3 regions of the Mesobacillus boroniphilus genome follow, and region 2 is predicted to be linked to each of the others. Evidence: riboswitches for the same ligand, from Rfam matches in the RefSeq annotation. Region 2 holds a riboswitch; each other region holds the start of a gene.
The links. A riboswitch is a leader RNA that binds a small molecule or an ion and turns the genes downstream of it on or off. The one in region 2 is predicted to bind S-adenosylmethionine.
Positions count from the first base shown of each region.

Region 1: linked by a shared signal. The riboswitch ahead of DYI25_RS04705 (LLM class flavin-dependent oxidoreductase) and the one ahead of DYI25_RS20445 (sugar ABC transporter substrate-binding protein) in region 2 are both predicted to bind S-adenosylmethionine.
Region 3: linked by a shared signal. The riboswitch ahead of DYI25_RS16125 (O-acetylhomoserine aminocarboxypropyltransferase/cysteine synthase family protein) and the one ahead of DYI25_RS20445 (sugar ABC transporter substrate-binding protein) in region 2 are both predicted to bind S-adenosylmethionine.

Region 1 covers NZ_QTKX01000001.1:933,820-941,514, forward strand. Annotated here, with positions in the region: gene DYI25_RS04695 (YjiH family protein) at 71-1,339, shown strand; gene DYI25_RS04700 (LL-diaminopimelate aminotransferase) at 1,489-2,670, shown strand; SAM riboswitch class I at 2,753-2,858, shown strand; gene DYI25_RS04705 (LLM class flavin-dependent oxidoreductase) at 2,999-4,048, shown strand; gene DYI25_RS04710 (ATP-grasp domain-containing protein) at 4,079-5,032, shown strand; gene DYI25_RS04715 (hypothetical protein) at 5,105-5,650, shown strand; gene DYI25_RS04720 (DUF2785 domain-containing protein) at 5,700-6,536, opposite strand; gene DYI25_RS04725 (hypothetical protein) at 6,668-6,961, shown strand; gene DYI25_RS04730 (vWA domain-containing protein) at 6,991-7,695, opposite strand, start outside.
Region 2 covers NZ_QTKX01000003.1:631,824-639,518, forward strand. Annotated here, with positions in the region: gene DYI25_RS20415 (Mrp/NBP35 family ATP-binding protein) at 1-217, shown strand, start outside; gene DYI25_RS20420 (Rieske 2Fe-2S domain-containing protein) at 242-769, shown strand; gene DYI25_RS20425 (hypothetical protein) at 762-959, shown strand; gene DYI25_RS20430 (hypothetical protein) at 1,049-1,267, shown strand; gene DYI25_RS20435 (hypothetical protein) at 1,344-1,853, opposite strand; gene DYI25_RS20440 (dynamin family protein) at 2,230-4,974, shown strand; SAM riboswitch class I at 5,126-5,233, shown strand; gene DYI25_RS20445 (sugar ABC transporter substrate-binding protein) at 5,337-6,434, shown strand; gene DYI25_RS20450 (sugar ABC transporter ATP-binding protein) at 6,703-7,695, shown strand, end outside.
Region 3 covers NZ_QTKX01000002.1:669,745-677,439, forward strand. Annotated here, with positions in the region: gene DYI25_RS16085 (acyl-CoA dehydrogenase family protein) at 1-34, shown strand, start outside; gene DYI25_RS16090 (arsenate reductase family protein) at 263-619, shown strand; gene gcvH (glycine cleavage system protein GcvH) at 673-1,053, shown strand; gene DYI25_RS16100 (YusG family protein) at 1,379-1,621, shown strand; gene DYI25_RS16105 (toprim domain-containing protein) at 1,939-2,295, shown strand; gene DYI25_RS16110 (thioredoxin family protein) at 2,302-2,613, shown strand; gene DYI25_RS16115 (MFS transporter) at 2,760-4,025, shown strand; gene DYI25_RS16120 (hypothetical protein) at 4,208-4,546, shown strand; SAM riboswitch class I at 4,633-4,735, shown strand; gene DYI25_RS16125 (O-acetylhomoserine aminocarboxypropyltransferase/cysteine synthase family protein) at 4,820-6,136, shown strand; SAM riboswitch class I at 6,250-6,364, shown strand; gene DYI25_RS16130 (methionine ABC transporter ATP-binding protein) at 6,651-7,676, shown strand; gene DYI25_RS16135 (methionine ABC transporter permease) at 7,669-7,695, shown strand, end outside.

The DNA.
Region 1 (7,695 bases), on a different contig from region 2:
TCATGTGCAGAACACCCCACAATTGAAGCCTGGCAAACAGCCGGAAATACCATCATCAACTGTAAGTAAGATGAAGTTCTTCATATTTAGTGCGATTGGCATCTTCATGTTTTTTGTTCCAATCACTGTTGGTGAAAAATCATCAATACCGCTCGACCACTTAGTTACTTGGATCAATACCACTTTTTCTGCAGCCGCTCCGTATTATGCATTTATTGTTATTTTATTGGGGGCCATTTATCCGTTTTACAGAAAAACGTGGAACAAGAATCCGGCGACTATCGTTTTTTCTTTGTTAAAAGTACTTGGCGTTGTCGTAGCGTTAATGCTGCTGACTAAAGTTGGGCCAGCATGGCTATTTAAACCAAACATGGGACCATTCCTGTATGAAAAGTTGGTTATACCGGTTGGTGTCCTCGTACCAATTGGCTCTGTATTTTTAGCAATGCTGGTAGGCTACGGTCTGCTAGAATTCCTTGGTGTATTGTTGCAGCCTATAATGCGACCTGTATGGAAGACACCAGGAAGGGCTGCGATTGATGCCGTAGCTTCCTTTGTAGGAAGCTATTCAATCGGCCTTCTGATTACCAATCGCGTGTTCAAGGAAGGTAAGTATACTATAAAAGAAGCCACCATTATCGCAACAGGTTTCTCGACTGTTTCTGTTACATTTATGATTGTTGTCGCAAAAACTTTAGGATTAATGGAAGTGTGGAACACGTATTTCTGGACAACGCTTTTAGTTACGTTTCTTGTAACCGCTATCACGGTGAGGTTGCGCCCTTTGCGAACGGTTAGTGATGAATATTATGAGGGCAAAGGAGTACCTGAAGAACCGGTGAAGGAACATCGCTTGAAAACGGCATGGGCTGGTGCTATGAGCGCATCGAACAAGGCGCCTGCACTTGGAAAAAACATTTTGGATAACTTGCGGGATGGACTCATTATGACGATGGGAATTTTGCCGTCGATTCTTTCTGTAGGATTGTTAGGGCTCGTATTAGCGGAATTCACCCCAGTGTTCGATATTATTGGCTATATTTTCTACCCATTTACATTAATCCTCCAGATTCCAGAGCCAATGCTGGCAGCTAAGGCATCCGCAATCGAAATTGCTGAAATGTTCCTGCCTGCCTTGCTTGTAACAGAAGCCCCCATGATCACAAAGTTTGTCATCGGTGTTGTTTCTGTGTCAGCTATTATCTTTTTCTCTGCGCTGATTCCAAGCATTATGTCGACAGAAATACCCATCAGCCTGCGAAAATTGGTAGTCATCTGGGTTCAGAGGACTATCCTAACTCTCATCATTGTAGCGCCAATCGCACATCTATTGTTTTGATATGGAAGTTACTTAATGAGCTGCTAAAGCAGCTCATTTTTTTATTTTTTACTAGAATTGAAAAAGGGACCCTGATATAATCGAATTTATATTTTAAAAGTTCTAACAATTTACAGCGTTAAAGAAATAAACAGTAAAGGGGAATTCCCATGAATCTCTACGGATCGGAAAAGATTAGAAAAATGACTTCAAGTATTTTTCAGGAAGTGGTAGACCGTAAGCAGACTGCCTTAATGAAAGGGAAAGATGTGATCGACCTGAGTATAGGGAGTCCGGATTTTTCGCCGCCTCCTTTTGTCATTGATGAGCTTGTAAAGTATTCACTGGATCCAGGGAAATATGGATACACGCTAAAGGGAATAAGTGAATTTAATGAGGCAGTTAAATATTTTTACCAGCAGCGTTATTCGGTTGAACTTGAAGCTGAAACCGAAGTCCTGCAGCTAATGGGCTCTCAGGATGGTCTTGCCCATCTTGCTACTGCAATCATTGATCCTGGTGATTATGTACTTGTTCCAGATCCAGGTTATCCAATCTATGAAGCTAGCGTAACAATTGCAGGCGGAACTATTTATCCAATGCCTTTGCTGGAGGGAAATAATTTCCTGCCGCAGCTTAATGATATTCCTCTTGAAATTTTACAAAAGACGAAGATGATAATCTTGAGCTATCCTGGAAATCCAGTCACCGCACTGGCAGATCGCAGCTTTTTTGAAGAGGTGGTTCAGTTCGCCAGAATACATAACATCTTGGTCGTACATGACTTCGCCTATTCTGAATTGATTTATGATAATAACCCGCAAATAAGCTTCTTATCTGTACCCGGTGCAAAGGAGGTCGGAGTAGAGTTCAACTCACTCTCCAAAACTTTCAATATGGCAGGCTGCCGCATTGGCTATGTTGCCGGGAATTCTCAAGTTATTAATCTTCTTGCCTCATTTAAATCACATATCGATTATGGAATTTTCTATCCAATTCAAAAAGCAGCAATTGCTGCATTGACTTCTGATTATTCTTTCCTGAAGGATCAGCTAAAACAGTATGAAGTTCGGCGAGATGCTTTAGTATCCGGGTTTCGGAATAGCGGATGGCAAGTGGCCAATTCTCCGGCAACGATGTTTGTGTGGGCTAAAATTCCGACCGGCTGGAAATCCCGTGATTTTGCCTTCAAGCTGATTGATGAGGAAGGGATTGTCGTGGTTCCTGGTGATGCTTTTGGCAAACAAGGAGAAGGGTATGTGAGAATTGCTATGGTTCAGCCTCCAGAAAGGCTGACGGAGGCCTCACAGAGGGTCAATAAATTTCTGTCGGGATTTCCACTAGGAATATAAAAAATGTTTCGATAAACGAATTGACTTTTGGATGAATTTAGAATATTATCACTTTAATAAATTAAAATTAATATATGATATCTTCTTATCAAGAGAGGTGGAGGGAAAGGCCCTGCGAAACCTCGGCAACAGGTTCTGAACGAATACTGTGCCAATTCCTGCGGACAATTTTGTCTGAAAGATGAGAAGAGAGTATTCTAAGGCTCTCTTCTTAAAGAAGGGAGCTTTTTATGTTAGGAGGCTTATTTATGAGCCTCTAATGTTTTTTTATAAAACCGACTTATCAGGTTGGTTAAGTTGTGATTAAATAAGAAGTGGAGAGATTGAGATGAAATATGGATTTTGGCTGCCGATTTTTGGCGGATGGCTTAGGAATGCAGAGGATGAAAACATGCCGCCTACCTTTGATTATGCAAAGCAGGTGATTCAATCAGCAGAAAAATGGGGCTATTCAACCACTTTGATAGCAGAGTTATATCTGAATGATATCAAAGGTCCTGAGCATGACTCCCTTGAAGCTTGGACTACAGCTGCTGCTCTGGCTTCTGTAACTGAAAAAATCGAGATCATGGCTGCTGTAAGGCCAGGTTTCCATAATCCTGCAGTAACAGCAAAGATGGCAGCAAACATAGATCAAATCAGCAACGGTCGTTTTACTCTTAATGTAGTTTCAGCATGGTGGGAGGAAGAGGCACGCCAGTACGGCGGGATTTTTACCGAACATGATGAAAGATATGAACGGACTACAGAGTTCATTGATTTACTCAAGGGACTATGGAGTGAAGATAGCTTCTCTTATGAAGGTAAGTTTTACGATTTGAAGGACACGAAGCTGTTTCCGAAACCAGTCCAGCGCCCGAATCCGATTTTATACGCCGGCGGAGAAAGCGAGAAAGGGAAGCAGACGATTATAGAAAAATGCGATGCCTATGTCATGCATGGCGGGACAGTAAAAGAAATACAGCGGAAAATAACGGATATGATTACACGCAGGGCATCAACTCCAAATCCAGAACTATCAGTGTTCGGAATGGCTGCTTATGTCATTTGCCGGGATACAGAGGAGGAAGCCATTGCTGAATTGGGGCGTATCACGGATGTTAAAGAATCCAGTGCATATGCAGGTTTTAAAGATTTTACGAGTAAGTCTCAGCTTGAACAGCAGATTCACCTCCAAGATTATTCTGTATCGAACCGTGGATTGCGGCCGAATTTAGTCGGTACACCAGAGCAAATCGCCGAGCGGATTTTACAGTATGAAGAAGCAGGTTTAGGCTTGCTATTACTGCAATTCTCCCCGCAGCTCGAGGAAATGGAACGCTTTGCTAGTCAGGTAATGCCGCTTGTTGAGGCAAAAAGGAAGCAAGTGAGTGTTTGATAAAATTTAGACTATGGAGATGAAGAAATAATGAGTAAAGTATACATTATCCATGAAAATAGCGAATGGACAGTCCATTTGACAAGGCGGCTGGAAGAGCTGGGAGTTCCATTTGAAGAATGGCATCTTGACGAGGGGCTCCTTGATTTATCAAAGGAACCACCTGAGGGGATTTTTTATAGCAGAATGAGTGCTTCTTCTCATACAAGAGGACATCGCTTCGCCCCTGAATATACGGCACAGGTTTTATCATGGCTGGAAACCCATGGAAGGAAGGTGTATAACGGATCCCGGGCGTTGGAACTGGAGGTAAGCAAGGTTAAGCAATATCTTGAGCTGAACAAGCATGGTGTAAGGACTCCGAGGACAATTGCGGCTGTCGGGAAAAAACAGCTATTAGATGCTGCGAAGGAATTTGACGGGAAAGCATTTATAACTAAGCATAATCGCGCTGGAAAAGGTCTTGGGGTTCAGCTGTTTCAATCGATTGAAGCACTGAAGTCATATGTTGATGGACCTTCTTTTGAAGAACCGGTTGATGGTGTGACGCTGATCCAGGAATATGTCCAGTCCCCGGAAAGCTATATTACAAGATGCGAATTTGTCGGCGGAGAGTTTATTTATGCGGTGAGAGTTGATACATCTGAAGGGTTTGAATTGTGCCCGGCTGATGCCTGCAAAATCGGAGACCTTTTCTGCCCTGTTGGGGAAGAAGTTGAAGAAAAGCCGAAATTCCTGGTTATCGATGGATTCGACGACCCAATCATTGAAAAATATAAGAGAGTACTAGAAGTAAATAATATAAATGTTGCTGGTATTGAATTCATCAGAAATGAATCAGGGGAAATTTTCACTTACGATATCAATACAAATACAAATTATAATTCAGATGCTGAAGCAAAAGCAGGGAAATTTGGCATGCTCGAGCTGGCAAAGTTTTTAGGAGAAGAGCTGGCTGTAGAGTATGGGACAGTGACAAGATGACATGAATGTTTTGGGAAATATTTGAAACTTATCAAGGGTTCTTCCGTATTAAAACATAAAGGGGGAGAACAGATGAAAAAGTTATCTTTTATTCCTATAGTCCTTGTATTATTGCTTTTCGGCTGCCAGCAAAAACAAAACGATGCGCTCGATACAAGCAAACTAGAGAGAGTTGAACAAACTGGGAATGCCACCGAGGAACAGTTGAAAAGTATTCCCATCCAATATAATGTACCATCTCTAAAATTGGGCTTAGAAGCATTGCCATTTGAATTAAACCCACCTAAGGATTTTCCTTTTGAGGCAATGCCGCTAAAGATGACCATTGAAGATTTTAAGCACGATGGGAAAGAGTTAGTAGTCAATTTTAACAGTTTTTCAAAAAATAAAGAGGATAACATCATTTTCATGATTACTGTCCATAATTTTGAAGTAGAGTATGGTGGACCATTAGGGGAGGAAGTTCAATTATCTGATGGGACGGTGGGGAATTATCATGAAGGCTCTCTTATTTTTACAAAAGAGGGAATTTATTATATGCTTGGATACAGTAATCCTGACATCACCTCTATTCAGTTGAAGAAAGATATAATAGCATTGGCCAATCAAATGTTATAAGAGTGAGAAGAACGCAACTGGGGTTGCGTTCTTTTTAGTGTTTGAAGTATTAAGCCAAGACTTGAGGTTTTAAGATGTGTTCAATCTCCTGTCGTGTTTGCAGACCGATGTTTAAAAACAGCAGTCGGAAATAAAGTGACTTTATGAATTGATTTAAATTAGTGTTCATCCTGAAGTAGTAGGGGGTATAGCCAGTTGTATTCTTTATCTCTGTTACGTTGTTTGATAGATTCACAATCCACTCTTTTAATAGATTTTCATCCATCCCTTTTTCTAACAGGGCTATGACAGCATAGATTAGCCGCTCATCTTCTTCATCAATATAGGCTGTGTCTTTTAAGATACAACTTCCGACCGTAGTAAGACATTCGCTTGCTAAAGCCAGATCAAATAACGGATGCTTGATTGCCTCGGCCAATAAATCTGCTCCATGTGCTACAGAGTGGGCCCAGCCTTTATCCTCGACATATCCTCGGGTATCTTCTTCTTTTTGTAAGTATAGAATGCTGCTCTCTATGGCTTTAAGGGCCATCTCTTCCGAAAGAAATCGTTCTTCACGATCCCTATCTAAAATAAGAGCTATCACCAGTGTTGAAAATGCCCTCGTGAATACCGAATCCTCATTCATCGAGCCAATCCCTATAAATAAATGATTTTGGTCAAGGCAGGTTTGGATTAAATATTCCATTTGTTGATGATTCAAATAACCATCTTTCGTTAAATGATAAAACGAACTATAAATCAGTTTGTCCCTTAATACTGGGTCAGTTGAGCCAATATGTTGAACCATCTGTATAATAAGTTGATCGAGATCCTTGCTTTTAATAGTTTCAGGTTTTTGAAAATCTAATTCTTTTAATTCATTCTTTAATTGCTCAGCAGCCATCAAAATTTCACACCCTTGGAGTTGGATTTATATTGATTTTAGCATATTTTTCCTTTTTAAAATATTGCATGCCAACCAATTGTTCAGAGTAAATTTTTCTAATTTGCCACAAACTATTCATGGTGATTTTGATGAAAAAAATACTCCATTTCATAATATGGTCCGGCTGCATCATTCTATTGTCTTTTGCATATGAAGATTACCTCTATTCTCAATTTAAGGTGAATTCTGCACAAGGAATTGTTGAGGATAAAGGGGTAGGTACAACAACCAGGAATATATACGGAAATTTTACAGAGGAACGAGAGTACTGGATTCAGCTTAATGGGGAAAAAATTGTGGTGACCAGATCAATTTTTGCGGATGCGCAACGGCACAGGCAAATCAAGCTTATGAGAACTCAGCATGGCATGGTGATGGAATAAAAAGATGGTCCGCATTGGAACCATCTTTTTTACCACGTATCGCCGCGCTCTTTTTTCAGTTCTTTCATTTTATCTGTCCATTCATCGACTCGTTGCCTGATTTCCTTGCTTTCGGTATCTGCTTTTTCGCGATTGGTTTTGGACATGGCATAATGCAGTTCCTTCATGGCTTCACTTCGTTCAAAGCCCCAATCTCTTAGTTCCGAATATTGTTCATCGGTGATCCAGCCATTCTCTGACATGATGGCGGCTGCGTCGATAAGACGGTGGGCCTCTTTTCTCCCGACGGTCCATAATTCAAGAGGGTACTTATCTGCGCTTTTATATTCCTCGACCATGTCCCATCCGTCTGGTGCCATCGTAAATGCAAACGCCAGGTCAAGTGTGGAAGGGAGCCACTCGTACTGGATTGTATTTTTCAATTCCTCAGGGTTGTTGGCTTTGAAGTATTCGCCGTTTCCGGCTTCAGCAACTGCTTTTAACTGATTCTCTGTTTTACTGTCTACATCAAACCCGATGATGTTTACTGAACTATCAGCGTTCTTTGCTATCAAATCCTTGCTGGCCTGGATAGGATCGCCATCACATGTTTCAGCGCCATCGCTGACAATGTAGATTGTTGTATTTCCATCATAGCCGCCGCTAATCTCTCCGGCCTTTTGGATCGCACTAGCAAGAGGAGTCCAGCCCTTGCTTTCAAAAGAATGGACCGCTCCATGGAAATCTTCTTTTTC
Region 2 (7,695 bases):
GTCATATTTCAAGCCAGAGGACAGCGATCAGAAATATTTCATTTTTGGAAAAGGCGGCGGCGAGGAGCTGGCAGCACAGCTAGGTACGGAATTGCTGGGACAGCTGCCGATCCAGGAAGCTGATGAGAATAGTGACACACCTGCGATTGCGACGGAAAACACCCCGCTATTCAAGGAATATCTAAACCTGGCAGAAAAAATCGATGCTAAGTTTTAGCTCTAGGAACAGGAGGATTTGACTATGAGTGATGATAAAAAGCAGACCCATCATGAAGATGATAAAGATATGATCAAGCTGATTGATAATCTGAACAGGAAAGACGATGTCCATTTGAATAGAAGAGCGTTTTTGAAAGCTTCGTTTGGAGCCACAGTCGCCATCGGACTTGCGACGACTCCATTTGGGATCTTCACATTCCTGCGCGATGAAAACGGTGAAGTTAAGCGAGTAGAAATCACGGATATCAAAGACCTGGCAATCGGGGAATCAAGAAACTTCAACTACCCGACAAAAAATGAACCGGCTATTTTGGTGAGGACACCGGAGGACAAATTTGTCGCGTACAATAATAAATGTACCCACCTTCAATGCCCAGTCTTTTATGAGCACAAGGAAAATGTTTTGCTGTGCCCTTGCCACAAAGGTTATTTCAATGTAGACAGCGGCCAGCCGATGGCAGGACCGCCGCAGCGCGAGCTTCCGAAAATCCTTCTTGAAATCAAGGATGGCAAGGTATTCGCAGTAGGGAGGGAAGTAAGGCATGGATAAAAAAAGAGCAGCATTTTTCTCGATTTTCTTGTTCCTTGCCGTGAATGTTTTCGCTCTATCCAATGCGATAGAGGGCTATTATGGCCAGGAAGATGAACGTGTATATGGAGCGGTGATTGTCGCACTTATTTCTACTGTCCTGGCAACAACAGCCTTCTTCATCTGGAAGAAGGCAGAGTATAAAAAATAAGCTAGTGGCGATGATAAAAGGAGAGCTCTTTTCAATTTGTAATTTGGAAAGTACTCCTAAAAAAGGAGCTTAAGGGGAGGATTAAGAGAATGGATTCCCATCCTTTTCATCACGATAGCAAAAAAGAATCAATTGAGGAAGTAATTGAAAATTCCGTTGAGATTGAAGAAGATTTGATGCGTACTTATTTAATAACGGCTGAACGAGTCCATGACGATCCGGAGCTGAAAGAACGTCTTGAAAACTTCGCGGAAGGGAATGCGAAACGGACAAAGCAGTTGATTGATGAATTGAATAAAGAAAAATGAAGAAGCAGCGGAATTCCGCTGCTCTTCTTTAGTTAAGGATCATTTGTCGGGGCTGGACAAGGCGCTTGCGCTTTTCTTAGCTAAACTGGTTAGTCGGCACAATCTTAATATTTTCTCCTTCGAACTTCCTTTCCCCGAAAAGGGTGATCAAGGTGCAGCTCGTGATTCGGAACGGGTTTTCAGCGATTTCATACTCAGCGAGAAGGCCGGATCCAAGTTCTTCGCCTTCTGGATTTAAAGCCTGCACGTTCTGGCCTTCAAGTGTCCTTAGCTTGGCTTTCATCAAGAATAACTTCCACTCTTCCCAATTCTTAATCAAAAACGCCTTCTCACCGTTCTCCAGATAACCCAGCTGGCAGCCTCTTTCATCGATGGCGGCTTCGTTTCCGTAGCTGAGCTCCATGATCATATCCCGTAAAAATTGAAATTCCTCGAGGTCAAGATAGGGATCAATCTGGAATTCAACTTTATTACCTGTTTCCCTGATTGCAGCCAGCGTTTTGTTGTTCCTCATGACAGATTTGTTTTTGATATGTTCGGATTTAATATGTTCTAAGGGAGTACCCAAAAGTTTCAAGATCAGCATAATAATCTCCTTTTTTCGGTCGTCTAGATACCTCCATTATAATGATTTTGCCCTATACGCGGTGTGACAAACTTCATTGATTCCCCATAAATCCTGGATATAGTTCGAAAGCTATAGGTAGCGACATGTTTCGACGATAACTGGCAAATAAATGGATTGTTTATTAAAAAGGTTACAAACTTTGCAGTGCTTGTAGCAAAACTGAAAGCTGGCTGAAATCTTGAATGAAAAATAGTTTGATAGAATACAATGATAAGGTTTGAGGGCTAGCCGCAAAAGGGAAAAAGAACAGTTAGCTAAAACAAATTTTTTATGCCTGAAGGAGTCTGAAGGCTCTTTTTTTGGATTGATATTATGAAAAGGTCGGAGGAAAGTCATGACATTTGAAGAGCAATTAATCAAAAAGTCGTATTTTGAAACTTATATGGAATCAGGAAACAGGACACATCCGATTCAAGTACTCGGGGAGCTTTTCCTTGAAGAGCAAAAGATTGATATGCCCGATTTGTCGAATCTCCGTTTTGCTCAGGGAGAGGTATATTTTAACAATAAAGATTATGAAGCTGCGATTTTTAAGTGGGAGAACATTACAAATGAATTCGAGCCTTGGGCGAAAAAGAACATGGGCGATGCATTCCTTGAACTGGGTCTGCTTACTTCCGCGGAAGAGCTATACCTGTCGATTGAAACGGAAAGCAATATTCTCAGGATTGAAAGCGGCCTTCAGCTCTTATCGCTCTACATAGAGCAGGGCAAGCTAGATAAAGCGGTTGCTGTCATCAAGAAATCAGTGGCGCTTGATCCAGATTACCCTGGCGTAACGGAGATTGCCCGCGCTTTCTTTGAAGAGCATCAAGACTGGGGAAATGAAGTCGAGCTGGCAGTCAATGAAGGTGTTCGTACGGGTTCGCCTAAGTGGTTCGACGTCTTGAATCAATATGTAGAGCAGGGGCATACAGTACAGTTCGCACCGGATTATTTTAACGAAGCATTATCTGTTCTTTTCCAGGTGGACAGAAGCCGGTTTGAGCAACTGGCTGTATCCCTTTGGGAAAGCTACAAGGATCAAAGTTCATACATGACATGGCTAAGGGAATTCAACCAATTGTTCAGCGGAATGGATGGCAATAGAAAAGATGGCTGGACCCACTTGTCAGCGGTCTATCAGGACACATATTTCGAGTTGATTAACGGAGATCGATTAATCAAGGAAATTTCCCCATTGATCCCTGAATTGCTTACAAATTGGCTGAAAATCACAAGTCCCGCTAACAGCCTTGTATCCGCATCTTCTATCATTGCGTGGAATGAGGTATTTCCAGGAAGCATCACCTCGTCCGCAATTCACGATGCTGAAAATATCGTGCTGAATTCGCGCGAGTACCATGATGGCTACGGGGATAGCATGCAGCTATTCAAAAGAATCATTGAATGGGCAGAAAACCATGAGATAGAGGTTGGCAACAAGATTAAGTGGATGGTCCAGGAGCTGCAAGAATCCAATCTCCATAACCTGTTGATTGCCGGTTTATCAGGTAGCGGGAAGTCTTCCTTCGTCAATACCATTGTTGGGGAAGAACTGATCACGTCACCAACTGCTGCTGTCATCCGTTTCCAGAATGAAGAGAATCCAGAAATCCTTGAAATCACGGATACGGATGTCCGCCAAATCACGGATCTCGAGGACTTCAAGGAATCTGCAGGAATACGCCGTCAGACGCACAAGAATGAAACAATCATTGATTTCAAGGCAGAGTTCCCATTCCTGCGCGACCATGAACTTGCACTGATTGATACACCAGGAGTCAATAGCAATAACTATGACAAGCACCCGTTGTACAATTACTTGAGATTTGCTGATAGTATGCTTTTCGTGCTCAATGCGAATGATCCTTTTACGGAAAAAGAAAGGGAAATCCTCTCGAAAATTTCAGAGTACTTCCCGGATCTGACTATACACTTCCTGCTGAACAAAATAGATGTGATATACAGTCAGCAGGAGGCAATAGATGTCTTTGACCAAACATGGGCTGAAATCAGCCAATACTATCCTGACTCAAAAATGTTTGCTTTCTCATCTAACTACGATAAAGGCAAGCAGCTAAAAGATTTCTCTGATTTCATTAGGACAAACAGAAGCACAGTCGACTTCGAGCAGGAACGCACCGCAAAACTTCAGTTCTTCGTCAGAAGGGCCATCACGTATTTGCTCGATAAGCGAATTGAAATCGAGAATAACCATATAGAATCAAACAGCTGGAATGAAGAAATGGTGGGTAAGCTTAACGGCGCGATCAACCAGTTGGGAGACATTGAAGAAGAAAAATCACGATCCATCCAGAAGTCATACCGTAAAATCAAGGATGAAACCCGTGCAGAAATCATTGAAAAGATACCGGAAATACTGCGAGGTTGCTCTGAATTGGTGACGGAGGAGAGCGATTTCGGAAAGATCCATACTGATATGGACGAAGAAATGAATAAGAGAATACAGGAATATCTCGATGGAACCGTATTGCCGAAATTCCATGATGATTTGAGAGGCTGGATTCAACTTTCGAAGGACGAATTTGACCAAAGCCAAAACTATTTGAATGAAATGGCTGAGGGCTTTAACTCCATTTATGGGGATGAGCGGATCAGCCTCGACTGTGATTTCAGGGTACTTGATGACTGGCGCCGTGATGCAGACCGGATGACGAACGGTGTCCACTATGAAAAGGTCAACATCATGAACCGCTCGACGCCACAGCAGTTCTTCCTAAAAAGTGCTGGCAAGCTTCTTGCTGTGCTGCCGCAAAACAATGCGATGCTTTATAACAGATACAAAACCTATCTCGAGACGGAAGATTATTATGAAATCGGCGTAACCATTGCGAAAAGATTTCTGCAGCAATTCGAGATTTTTGAAAAATCGATTGAACGCGATGTGAACCTGTTCTTCAAAGACCCATTCAACGTTCTTGAAGAAGCAGTAGAAGAAGCCAAGGCCGAAATCGAATTCGGAAAGATCGAACTTGAAAAAATGAGAATCAACCCAGAGCTTTACCGCGACCCATTGACACTGTACGAAGTGAAGCTCCGCCAGTTTGAATGGATGACCGCGGCAGGCAAGGAATAATCAAAAAAGGAAGATTCCGAATTAGGGTCTTCCTTTTTTTCTGGGTACTGAAAAATAATAAAATTAAATTTTCATAATATTATTGACAATATGAGTATAGGAGTTTAAAGTAAAATTTATCGATTTGCAACATTAACTTAATAAAGAAATTCTCTTATCAAGAGTGGCAGAGGGACTGGCCCTATGACGCCCAGCAACCGTTCCAACTGGAATTGGTGCTAAATCCTGCAAAACAATCATTTGTTTTGAAAGATAAGAGAGGAATCCGACCTTTGTATTCTACTGCGTTTGAAACCTCTCTTTTCTGGAGAGGTTTTTTTATTTTAGTTAACCAAGCAGATCAATCAAAGGGGGAAAGTCAGATGAAAAAAGGAATTAAAAAAGTATTTTTAGGTGCAGTTGCTTCCGCATTGCTGCTGACAGGCTGTGGCGGAGGAGATACAAAGACGGCTAGCGGTCCGGTGGAAGGAGTACCGGAGCGATTTGCCAAAGGTGAGGAAGTCAAAATTAAAGTCATTCGCAAGATTGGCGGAGATGACCATACTGCGCAATTTTTAGCCGGAGCGAAGGCTGAGGGTGAAGCGCTTGGCTTCAAGGTAGATGTCTTCACGGCGAATGGAGATACAGCCAAATTCCATGACGCGATTAATCAGGGGCTTCAGCAGGACTATGATGGTTTCATCATTTCCCATGGTGATGATGCAGCAACGGTAGAGGACGTAAAGAAATTAGTTGATAACGGCAAAAGCGTCGTGACCTTCGACTCAAATCCGGATTTGGCTCAGGTAGAAGGAGTCACACTTACATCCCAGGATGATGAAGCACTCGCAACGCAGGCATTAGAACAACTTGTGAAGGACCAAAATGGAGAAGCGAATATCGTCTACCTCTGGGTCGATGGCTTCCCGCCAATGGTTAGAAGAAATAAAGTTTACCAGGAAACCCTGAATGCGAATCCAGGAATCAAAGAGGTTGAAAGATTTGGAGTAGCGGCTGCAGATACAAGCGTCCAGACGCAAAACGCGGTGTCCGCTATGCTGAACAAGCATCCAAAAGGAGAAATTGATGCGATCTTCGCAACATGGGACGCTTTTGCAATTGGCGCGGCTCGTGCGATCAAGGAAGCTGGCCGAGAAGAAATCAAAATTTACGGAATTGATGTTTCCAATGCTGACTTGCAGGAAATCCAGGGAGAAGGCAGCCCATGGAAATACACCGCCGCTGTTGATCCTAAGCTTATCGGAGAAGTGAATATGAGATTGCTGGCGAAAAAGCTGGCCGGCGAAGAAACACCAGCAACATATGACCTTGAAGCATCACTGATTTCACAGGAAAAGCTGCAGCAATCAAAAAATCCGGTGAACATGGTGAATCTTGCTGAAATTATCGAAGGCTGGGGCAAGTCTGATGCATTTTTGGAAGATTGGATGGAAAAATTGAAGGAGCATTATAAAAAGTAACGTTATTTCTTCATAATGTGCCCCGAGTTTTAGACGTTGAGAATTATATTGGCGGTTTTCACAAATTAATTGGCGATAATCGAATTTTATTGGCGGCGTTCACATATTTATTGGCGATTTCAGGGGATTAATTGGCGAAAATCAAAATTTATTGGCGAACTGGAAATTTTCTGCGATTTTTTCCAGTCCAACAAAATCAAACCGGGCAGACACTCTCAAAATCGAAGAGAGTGTCTGCTTTGCAGATTGATAGGGAGGAGGAACCGGAATGGCAGTTAAGAGATTGGAGATGAAGAGCATCACGATTGACTTTCCGGGGGTGCGAGCGCTGAACGGTGTGGATTTCAACACGGCAACAGGAAGTATTCAGGCGTTGATTGGCGCGAATGGAGCGGGAAAATCGACGTTAATGAAGGTGCTTTCTGGTGCCCACGATCATTACACAGGGGAAATCCAGCTCGATGGCGAGAGTGTCGAAATCAGGACACCAGCTGATGCACAAAAACTCGGCATCCAGACGGTCTACCAGGAGGTTGATACAGCCATCATCCCATCGTTGACAGTGGCTGAAAATATCATGCTCAACCAAACGGTGCAGGCGATGGGCCAACAGCACTGGATGAATTGGAAGCAGCTTTTCAAAAAGGCCGAGTCGATCCTATCCAGCATGAACCTTCACATTCCTGTAAAAAAGCTTGCCGGGGAACTGACGCTTGCCGAAAAGCAGCTTGTCCTGATTGCCCGGGCAATTTCAAGTGAATGCTCCTTTTTAATTCTTGATGAACCAACAGCTCCTCTCAGTCATACTGAAACATCGGAATTGTTCCGGATTGTCAGGGACCTGGCTAAAAGGAATGTGGGCATCATCTTCATCTCCCATCGAATGCCGGAAATCTTTGAATTGTGCGATGAGCTGACGGTTATGCGAAATGGCGAGCTGGTGGTAAAAAGGAATATTCCTGAGGTCGACACCCACCAAGTGATTGAGTACATGCTCGGCCGGAAGCTGGAAGACCAATTCCCAGCAAAGTTCAGCACATTCGGAGAAACCCTTCTGGAGGTCGAAGGCTTATCAGATGGAGATAAAGTGAAAAATACTTCCCTCCATGTAAAAGCAGGGGAGATTGTCGGGCTTGCCGGCCTGGTCGGGGCAGGAAAGACAGAGCTGTGCAAAGCACTGTTTGGCGCGGGACCAACCAAGAGCGGGACCGTAAAGCTAAAAGGAAAAATCCTTAACCTAACGAGTCCTCATGCTGCAGTA
Region 3 (7,695 bases), on a different contig from region 2:
GAAGCTGATCGAAGCAGAGCGTTTCATCGTTTAATCTGATGATATTTGAACACTTCTCCTGTTTTCTGGGAGGAGTGTTTTACTTTTTATGAACTACCTTTTAATTCATGCAGGAATTTTGCGAATTATGTTGAATTAAGTAATGGATGCCGAAAATATTGGGGAAATTAAACACGGAATGTTAGTATTTTTCAGCCTTATTATGTTACTATCCGATTAGAGGGTTTCATTAATGGGATACTAGCAAAGGGTGGTGAAAAATATGGCAAAGACGTTTTATTGGTACCCTAAATGCGGTACATGCAGGAACGCCAAGAAATGGTTGGACCAGCATGAAGTGGACTATAATGAAGTACATATTGTCGAAAATCCACCTTCCCAATCTCAGCTTGAAGAAATGCTGGATAAAAGCGGCCTCGATATTAAGAAATTCTTCAATACGAGCGGCCAAAAGTACCGGGAACTGGGGATGAAAGACAAAATCAAGACAGCATCCAAAAGTGAGCTGCTGGAACTGCTTGCATCTGACGGCATGCTCATCAAACGCCCGCTGATGACAGACGGGGAAAAAGTAACTGTGGGCTTCAAAGAGGAAGAGTTCGAAAAAGCCTGGCTGTAATTTTGGTCCCATCGATATTAATCGATAGAGATATACAATTGGAGGGATAGTCAATGAATGCACCGAAAGAGTTGCGTTATTCTGAAGAACACGAGTGGGTAAAAGTTGAAGGAGAAAAGGTTACCATCGGAATCACGGATTTTGCTCAATCTGAACTAGGCGACATCGTATTCGTCGAACTGCCAGAAGTAGGCGACGAAATCACTGTTGACCAGCCATTCGGAAGTGTAGAGTCCGTAAAAACGGTATCAGAGCTTTATGCACCAGTAAGCGGCAAGGTAGTGGGAATTAACGAAGAGTTAAATGACAGCCCAGAATTCGTTAACGAATCTCCATACGAAAAAGCATGGATGATTACTGTCGAGCTATCTGACAGCAGCGAAGTAGAAAAGCTTATGACAGCTGAACAATACGAAGAAATGATCAAAGAATAAATTCGCCAAAACGCCTTGATGCATTCAAGGCGTTTTCTATTGAGAAATATTTTATTGTTAAATCGAAAATTGTCTAGCTCCAGCGCCTAGCCCCTCGAGTCGTTTCGATCCGCCCAATAAAGTCAAAGAGCGACTTCAGTGGGCGACTCTCTGAGACACGGGACGTGTAAACCCGCCAGCCACAGGACGTGGCGTATTAGGCGGGGAACGCTTGTCGGCTGAACAAGTTGCTTCTGCTTTTCTAATAAGCTCCTTCATTTTTCCATCAATTCATTCCACGAAATAGGACAAACTAAAAGTAATCGACTATCCAAGAAGGGTGAAAATGATGACACTAAACAAACAAAAACTTGATATAACTGACAGGGTGACAGGAAAGCTTGTAAACGGCCAGGTACAGCTTTATCTGGAAAAGGAACACATTGGAACAATAAAGCTTCCAGAAGGAATGCAGATGGAATTGGAGCATCACTTTGAAGCGGAACAGAATAAGATTTACCAGCATGTATCAGTGCCGGATCAATCGGAACCTCGGTATACTGATTGTGATGAAGGCGGCTGGTGTTAAACAAATCCAAACAGCGGCCAGCCATGCCGCTGTTTTTTTATAAGGGAGAGTTCTCTATCAGCCCGAATGGAGGGGCAGGTTCGCAAAGGTCGTATAGAAAGATTCTATAAGCCTATAAAGGAAGTTAGACGGCCTACAAATTCACATAGGCAAAGTTATTGTAAAAATAAAGCATAATGTCGTACCCGCAGGCTGGTCTAAATTTTTGCAATCTCCCATAAAAACAGTAACAATAGAAATACGAAAGTTAACCGCACAAATGAATTATTAATGTTTATAATGTTGTAAAGTAATTATTTTCTGGTGCATAGGTGGTTATGACGATGGACGAAAATCACAAGGTGATCATAGTAGAGGGTTCGTCAGACAAAAAGAAAGTGCAAGCCGTGCTAAATGAACCGGTCGAAATTATTTGTACAAATGGGACGATTGGTGTTTCAAAGCTTGATGAGCTGATTGATTCCCTTTTTGATAAAGACGTATATATCCTCGTGGATGCGGATGCATCAGGGGAAAAGCTGAGAAAGCAATTCAAGAGGGAATTTCCTGAGGCTAACCATTTGTACATTGACAGGATGTACAGGGAAGTGGCGACGGCACCGGAAAATCACATTGCTACAGTTTTAATTGGAGCAAATATCGACGTTCATGCAGAGTATTTAGAAAAAGGATGACTGTAGATGGAAGAATGGACAAAGGCAGAGATGGAAAACTTCCTGGAGGAAAAACGATCAGGATACCTATATTTCTACACGCCAATGTGCGGAACATGCCAGGTGGCAAGTAAAATGCTGACGGTTATAGAGCAGCTGTTGCCTGATGTACTGTCGGGAAAAGCAGACTTAAATTACCTGCCAGAGATGGCAGCACGCTTTGAAATACAAAGTGTTCCATGTCTGATTGTGTTAAAAAAAGGAGAGGTTCAGGAGAAAATTTACGCTTTTCAATCTGTTCCGTATCTATTCGAAAAACTTAAAGAGGTAAAAGTTTAAATAAGCGGCTTAGCCGTTTTTTTTTGTCTAATTTACATTCAGGTAGTACAGAAATTTTACATAACTTCATTAACTTAAAAAACATTTACATATCGTTCCAAAAAGATTATATTTAGTATATCGAAATAATTGAGGGGCGAAATAAAATGGCTCTTTATCATGAATGGGCTACCCACATTAAAAGCTATAATCGAAACATAAAACTTACATTCTTGGCAAATATCCTCACCCAGGTAGGCCTTGGAATCTTCATGGTTATTTATAACTTTTACATACGTGAACTGGGATTCAATGAACTGGTTAACGGAAAAGTGATTTCTATGACTTCTCTAGCAACAGCCCTGATTCTAATTCCAGCAGGAATTATGAGCGACAAGGCTGGCAGGAAAAAGCTAATGTTTTATGGGGCTATATCGACAGGTTTTATCCTATTCGCCCGGAGCATGGTCGAGACCCAATCTTTGCTGATTCTGTTTGCGTTCGGGACCGGACTGGCGTCAGCATTCATTCAGGTTTCGATTATTCCCTGGCTTGCGGAAAATTCTAAGCCCGAACAAAGAGTGCACCTATTCAGTATTCATTTCGCTGCGATGACTGCCGCAAACGTGGTGGGAAGCCTTTTAGGCGGAATTCTTACAGATTTATTTTCTATGGCCGTTCCTGAATTGGAGAGTATTCGGTACACATTGATCATTGGTTCGGGTCTATTTATAGCTGCTCTTATCCCGATTATGAGCTTGAATGAAAATCGGCCATCTCTTATATCGGTTAGCGATATAAAAGAAAAAACTAAGGGCATTCCCCACAAAGTCAGCTTCAAAATCATTCTGCTGTTTGCTGTAGCGCAATTGATGATAGGCTTCGGCGCAGGTTTGGTCATTCCGTATTTGAACCTTTATTTTGCAGACCGGTTCATGGCTTCCAATTCATTGATTGGTTTGGTTATTTCACTTGGGCAGGGTGCCACTGCTGTAGCAATGATTATCGGGCCTATGGTCGTACGCAGACTTGGTGAAGTGAAAGCAGTAGTTGTTTTGCAAATGCTCTCGCTGCCGTTTCTGTTGCTGACAGCGTATACACAGAATTTTTGGCTGGCTGCTCTAGGATTTTTGTTTCGACAGGCACTTATGAACGCCGGCAATCCGATCCAGATGTCGTTAATGATGTCGAAGGTTGATGATTCCATGAAAGGTTTGGCCAACTCTGTAAATCAAATGGTTTTTAATCTCGGTTGGGCAGTTATGGGACCGGTGTCGACTGGAATCGTCCTGAAGTACGGTTCATATTGGGGATACGCGACTGTATTTACCATTACTGCAGGTTTATATTTAGTAGGATCCTCTTATTTCTTCATAGTTTTCAAAACGATGGATAAGCCAAATTCCGGCATGGTGAATACAAAACCAGCTTGATTACTGTATTTCTTTGGATATATTTCTCGGGAAATGAAAGACAATGCCGAAATATAAAACGGTATTGTCTTTTTTACGTTATTCACAATGCAAATTCCATTATTAGCGAATTATTTGTCGAAGGATTCCAACAGGTTTTTCCCAAATGGCAAGGAATATTTAATATAAGGGAGTTGATCGGAATGCGAGAAATAATTGACAGGTTTGTGAATGAAATTCCGAACAAAGAGCATGTTCTTCAACTGGTAGATAAACTAGACTTAAACTTAAAAATAGTAGCAGAGAGTGACACATACTACTTGTTTTTCAGGGATGGCAAGGTGGATTGCTGCGAAACCTGGATAGATACAGGAACCAATGCAAAGATTTCAGGAAGGGATGCACATTTAGAGCAATTATTTAATGGAGATCTTAAACTGCGGCAGGGAGTAAAAATGAATTACTTTACAATCGATTGTCCTTTTCGAGCCCAATTGGTGCTGGAATCGTTATTTTATCTTGCAAGACCACTTCCTGTATAAAATTTTATCTGAATAGTCTAAATATATTGACTGTTAATTTGGGACGTGATATTATCACTTTAACGCAGTAAAAACGAAATTGAATATTCTTATCCAGAGAGGCGGAGGGACTGGCCCCATGAAGCCCGGCAACCGGTTGTGAAACACGGTGCTAATTCCAGCAGAGTTTTTGCTCTGAAAAGATAAGGAGAGATGATAAATGACCCTCTTCTTAGGAAGAGGGTTTTTTGTATCAATTTTTCCAGATAAATTATTTAGATTGGAGAGATGAAGATGGCTAATGGGCAAAAAAATTACAGAATTGAAACACTAGGGGTACATGGTGGCCAGGCACCCGACCCAGTAACCGGTGCAAGGGCAGTTCCCATTTATTCGAGCAATGCGTTCCAATTTCAAAATACAGAGCATGCAGCAGATTTATTCGCGCTTAAAGAACCGGGCTACATTTACTCACGGATACATAATCCGACAGTTACTGCCCTGGAAGAAAAAGTGGCATTGCTTGAGGGTGGTATAGGTGCTCTCGCATTATCAAGCGGGATGTCTGCCATCACGATGGCCATCCTGAACATTGCGCATGCGGGTGATGAGATTGTCGCTGCTTCTAATCTATATGGAGGTACTTACAATCTATTTGCTGTAACCCTGCCTAAGTACGGAATAAAAGTTCATCTAGTCGATTCAACTGACCCTGACAATTTTAGAAGGGCAATCACTCCGAAAACAAAAGCAGTCTATGCAGAAACAATCGGCAATCCAAGTCTCAGGGTCCTGGATATTGAAGCTGTTGCGGAAGTTGCCCACGAAGCTGGTGTTCCGCTGGTTATCGATAACACATTTGCAACACCATATCTTTGCCGGCCAATTGAACATGGCGCAGATATCGTCATCCACTCGGCAACCAAATGGCTATTAGGAAATGGCACTGTCATGGGCGGGATCATTGTGGATGGAGGGAAGTTCGATTGGAAGTCTCCTAAATTCCCAGGCTTCAATGAGCCGGACTCCAGCTACCATAACATTGTGTATAGTGAGGCAATCGGAGCTGCCGCATATATCGTTAAGGCAAGAGTCCAGCTTTTACGTGACCTTGGACCGGCGATCAGTCCTCAGAGTGCATTCCAATTCAATCTTGGGGTAGAAACTTTGCATGTACGGATGAAGGAACATGTTGTGAATACATGTAAAATCGTAGAATACCTTGAATCGCATCCTGCTGTTACCTGGGTCAGTTATCCGGGGCATGAATCCCATCCTGATAAAAAACTCGCTGATCGATATCTTCCGAAGGGAGCCGGAGCAGTTGTCATATTTGGAATCGAAGGTGGCAGGGAAGCCGGGGCAAAACTGATAAACTCATTAGAATTATGGTCCCACCTTGCGAATGTTGGTGATGCAAAAAGCCTGATCATCCACCCAGCAAGCACAACACACCAGCAGCTAGATTCAGACGGTCTTAAAGCAGCGGGAGTACCTGAAGATTTAATCCGACTTTCCGTTGGGATTGAAAATGTCGAGGATATAATTGAAGACCTGGAGCAGGCAATCGAAAAGGCGACCGGTGTGCCAGGAATCCCGGCAAGGGCTTAAATATCCATAATATCCTAAAAAATATTTAAAAATAATTTTTATTGACACTCTTTTTTACTACGTGCTACAATCACACTCGTAACTTAAAACCGATTAGATAATTTAATAGCGTGCTCTTATCAAGAGAGGTGGAGGGAAGTGCCCTATGAAACCCGGCAACCGTCAGTAAGCATTGCTTGCTGAAATGGTGCCAATTCACACAAAGCAGATCGCTTTGGCAGATGAGAGAAAGGAATCCACTATTACTATGCCTTTCTGCTCACTTGCAGGAAGGCTTTTATTTTGCCCTTTTCGAAAAAATGCTTAAAAGTTATAGCCGAAAAGCTTGTTCGAAAAGATTTTACCACAAGAGCACAATCTTCCCGTTTAGGATAAGAGACTATTGCCCGTTTTCGCTGAGTTTGAATTTTTTCGGTTAGGGAATGGGAAACTAGATTGATAACCTTCTTATTTTTAGGGAAATTTAACGGTTTTAATAAGTGTGTAATACTCGGTTGCAAAGAGGGGGAGTCAATTGATTACGATAAAAAATGCCAGAAAGATTTACCCTTCCAACAAGGGAGAGGTTAAGGCGGTAGATGATGTCAACCTTGAAGTCAAGGAAGGCGAAATTTATGGAGTCATCGGCTACAGTGGTGCCGGCAAAAGTACTTTGATCCGGATGCTGAATGGCTTGGAAATCCCGACATCAGGCTCTGTAGTAGTAGCTGGCAGGGAAGTTTCAAAGATTAAGGGAGCGAAACTGCGTATGGCTCGCCAGGAAATCAGCATGATTTTCCAGCATTTCAACCTGCTCTGGTCAAGAACAGTAGCAGAGAATATCTCGTTCCCGCTTGAAATTGCCGGAGTGCCAAAGGCTGAGAGAGAGAAACGGGTAAAAGAATTAATCACACTTGTAGGTCTTGAGGGCCGGGGAGATGCCTATCCTTCACAGTTAAGTGGCGGTCAAAAGCAGAGGGTTGGAATCGCCAGGGCTCTGGCTAATAACCCTAAAGTACTTCTTGGGGATGAAGCAACTTCAGCGCTTGATCCGCAGACGACTGACCAAATCCTTGATCTTCTTGTGGACATCAACAAGAGGCTGGGTCTTACGATTGTCCTGATCACTCATGAAATGCATGTTATTAGGAAGATTTGCCATCGAGTCGCTGTAATGGAAGGCGGAAAGATTGTTGAAACAGGACCTGTATTGGAAGTGTTTAAAAATCCTCAGCAGCCGATTACGAAAAGATTCGTCCAGCAGGTGACAGAACCGGAAGAAACAAAGGAAACAGTTGACCACTTGCTTGAGCGATATCCACACGGTCGCGTTGTACAGCTGACATTCGTAGGTGAAGGAACAGAACAGCCTCTGATCACCAACTTGATTCGTGAGTTTTCAATAACGGTCAATATTGTCCAGGGGAAAATTTCGCAGACCCAAAATGGTTCGTATGGAACTTTGTTCATCCATCTTGATGGTTCCGAGGGCGAATTGGCTCGGGCAATTGAGTATATCGGCCAGCATGAAGTCGGCGTGGAGGTGATCTCAAATGGTTGAAACATTGTTCCCGAATGTT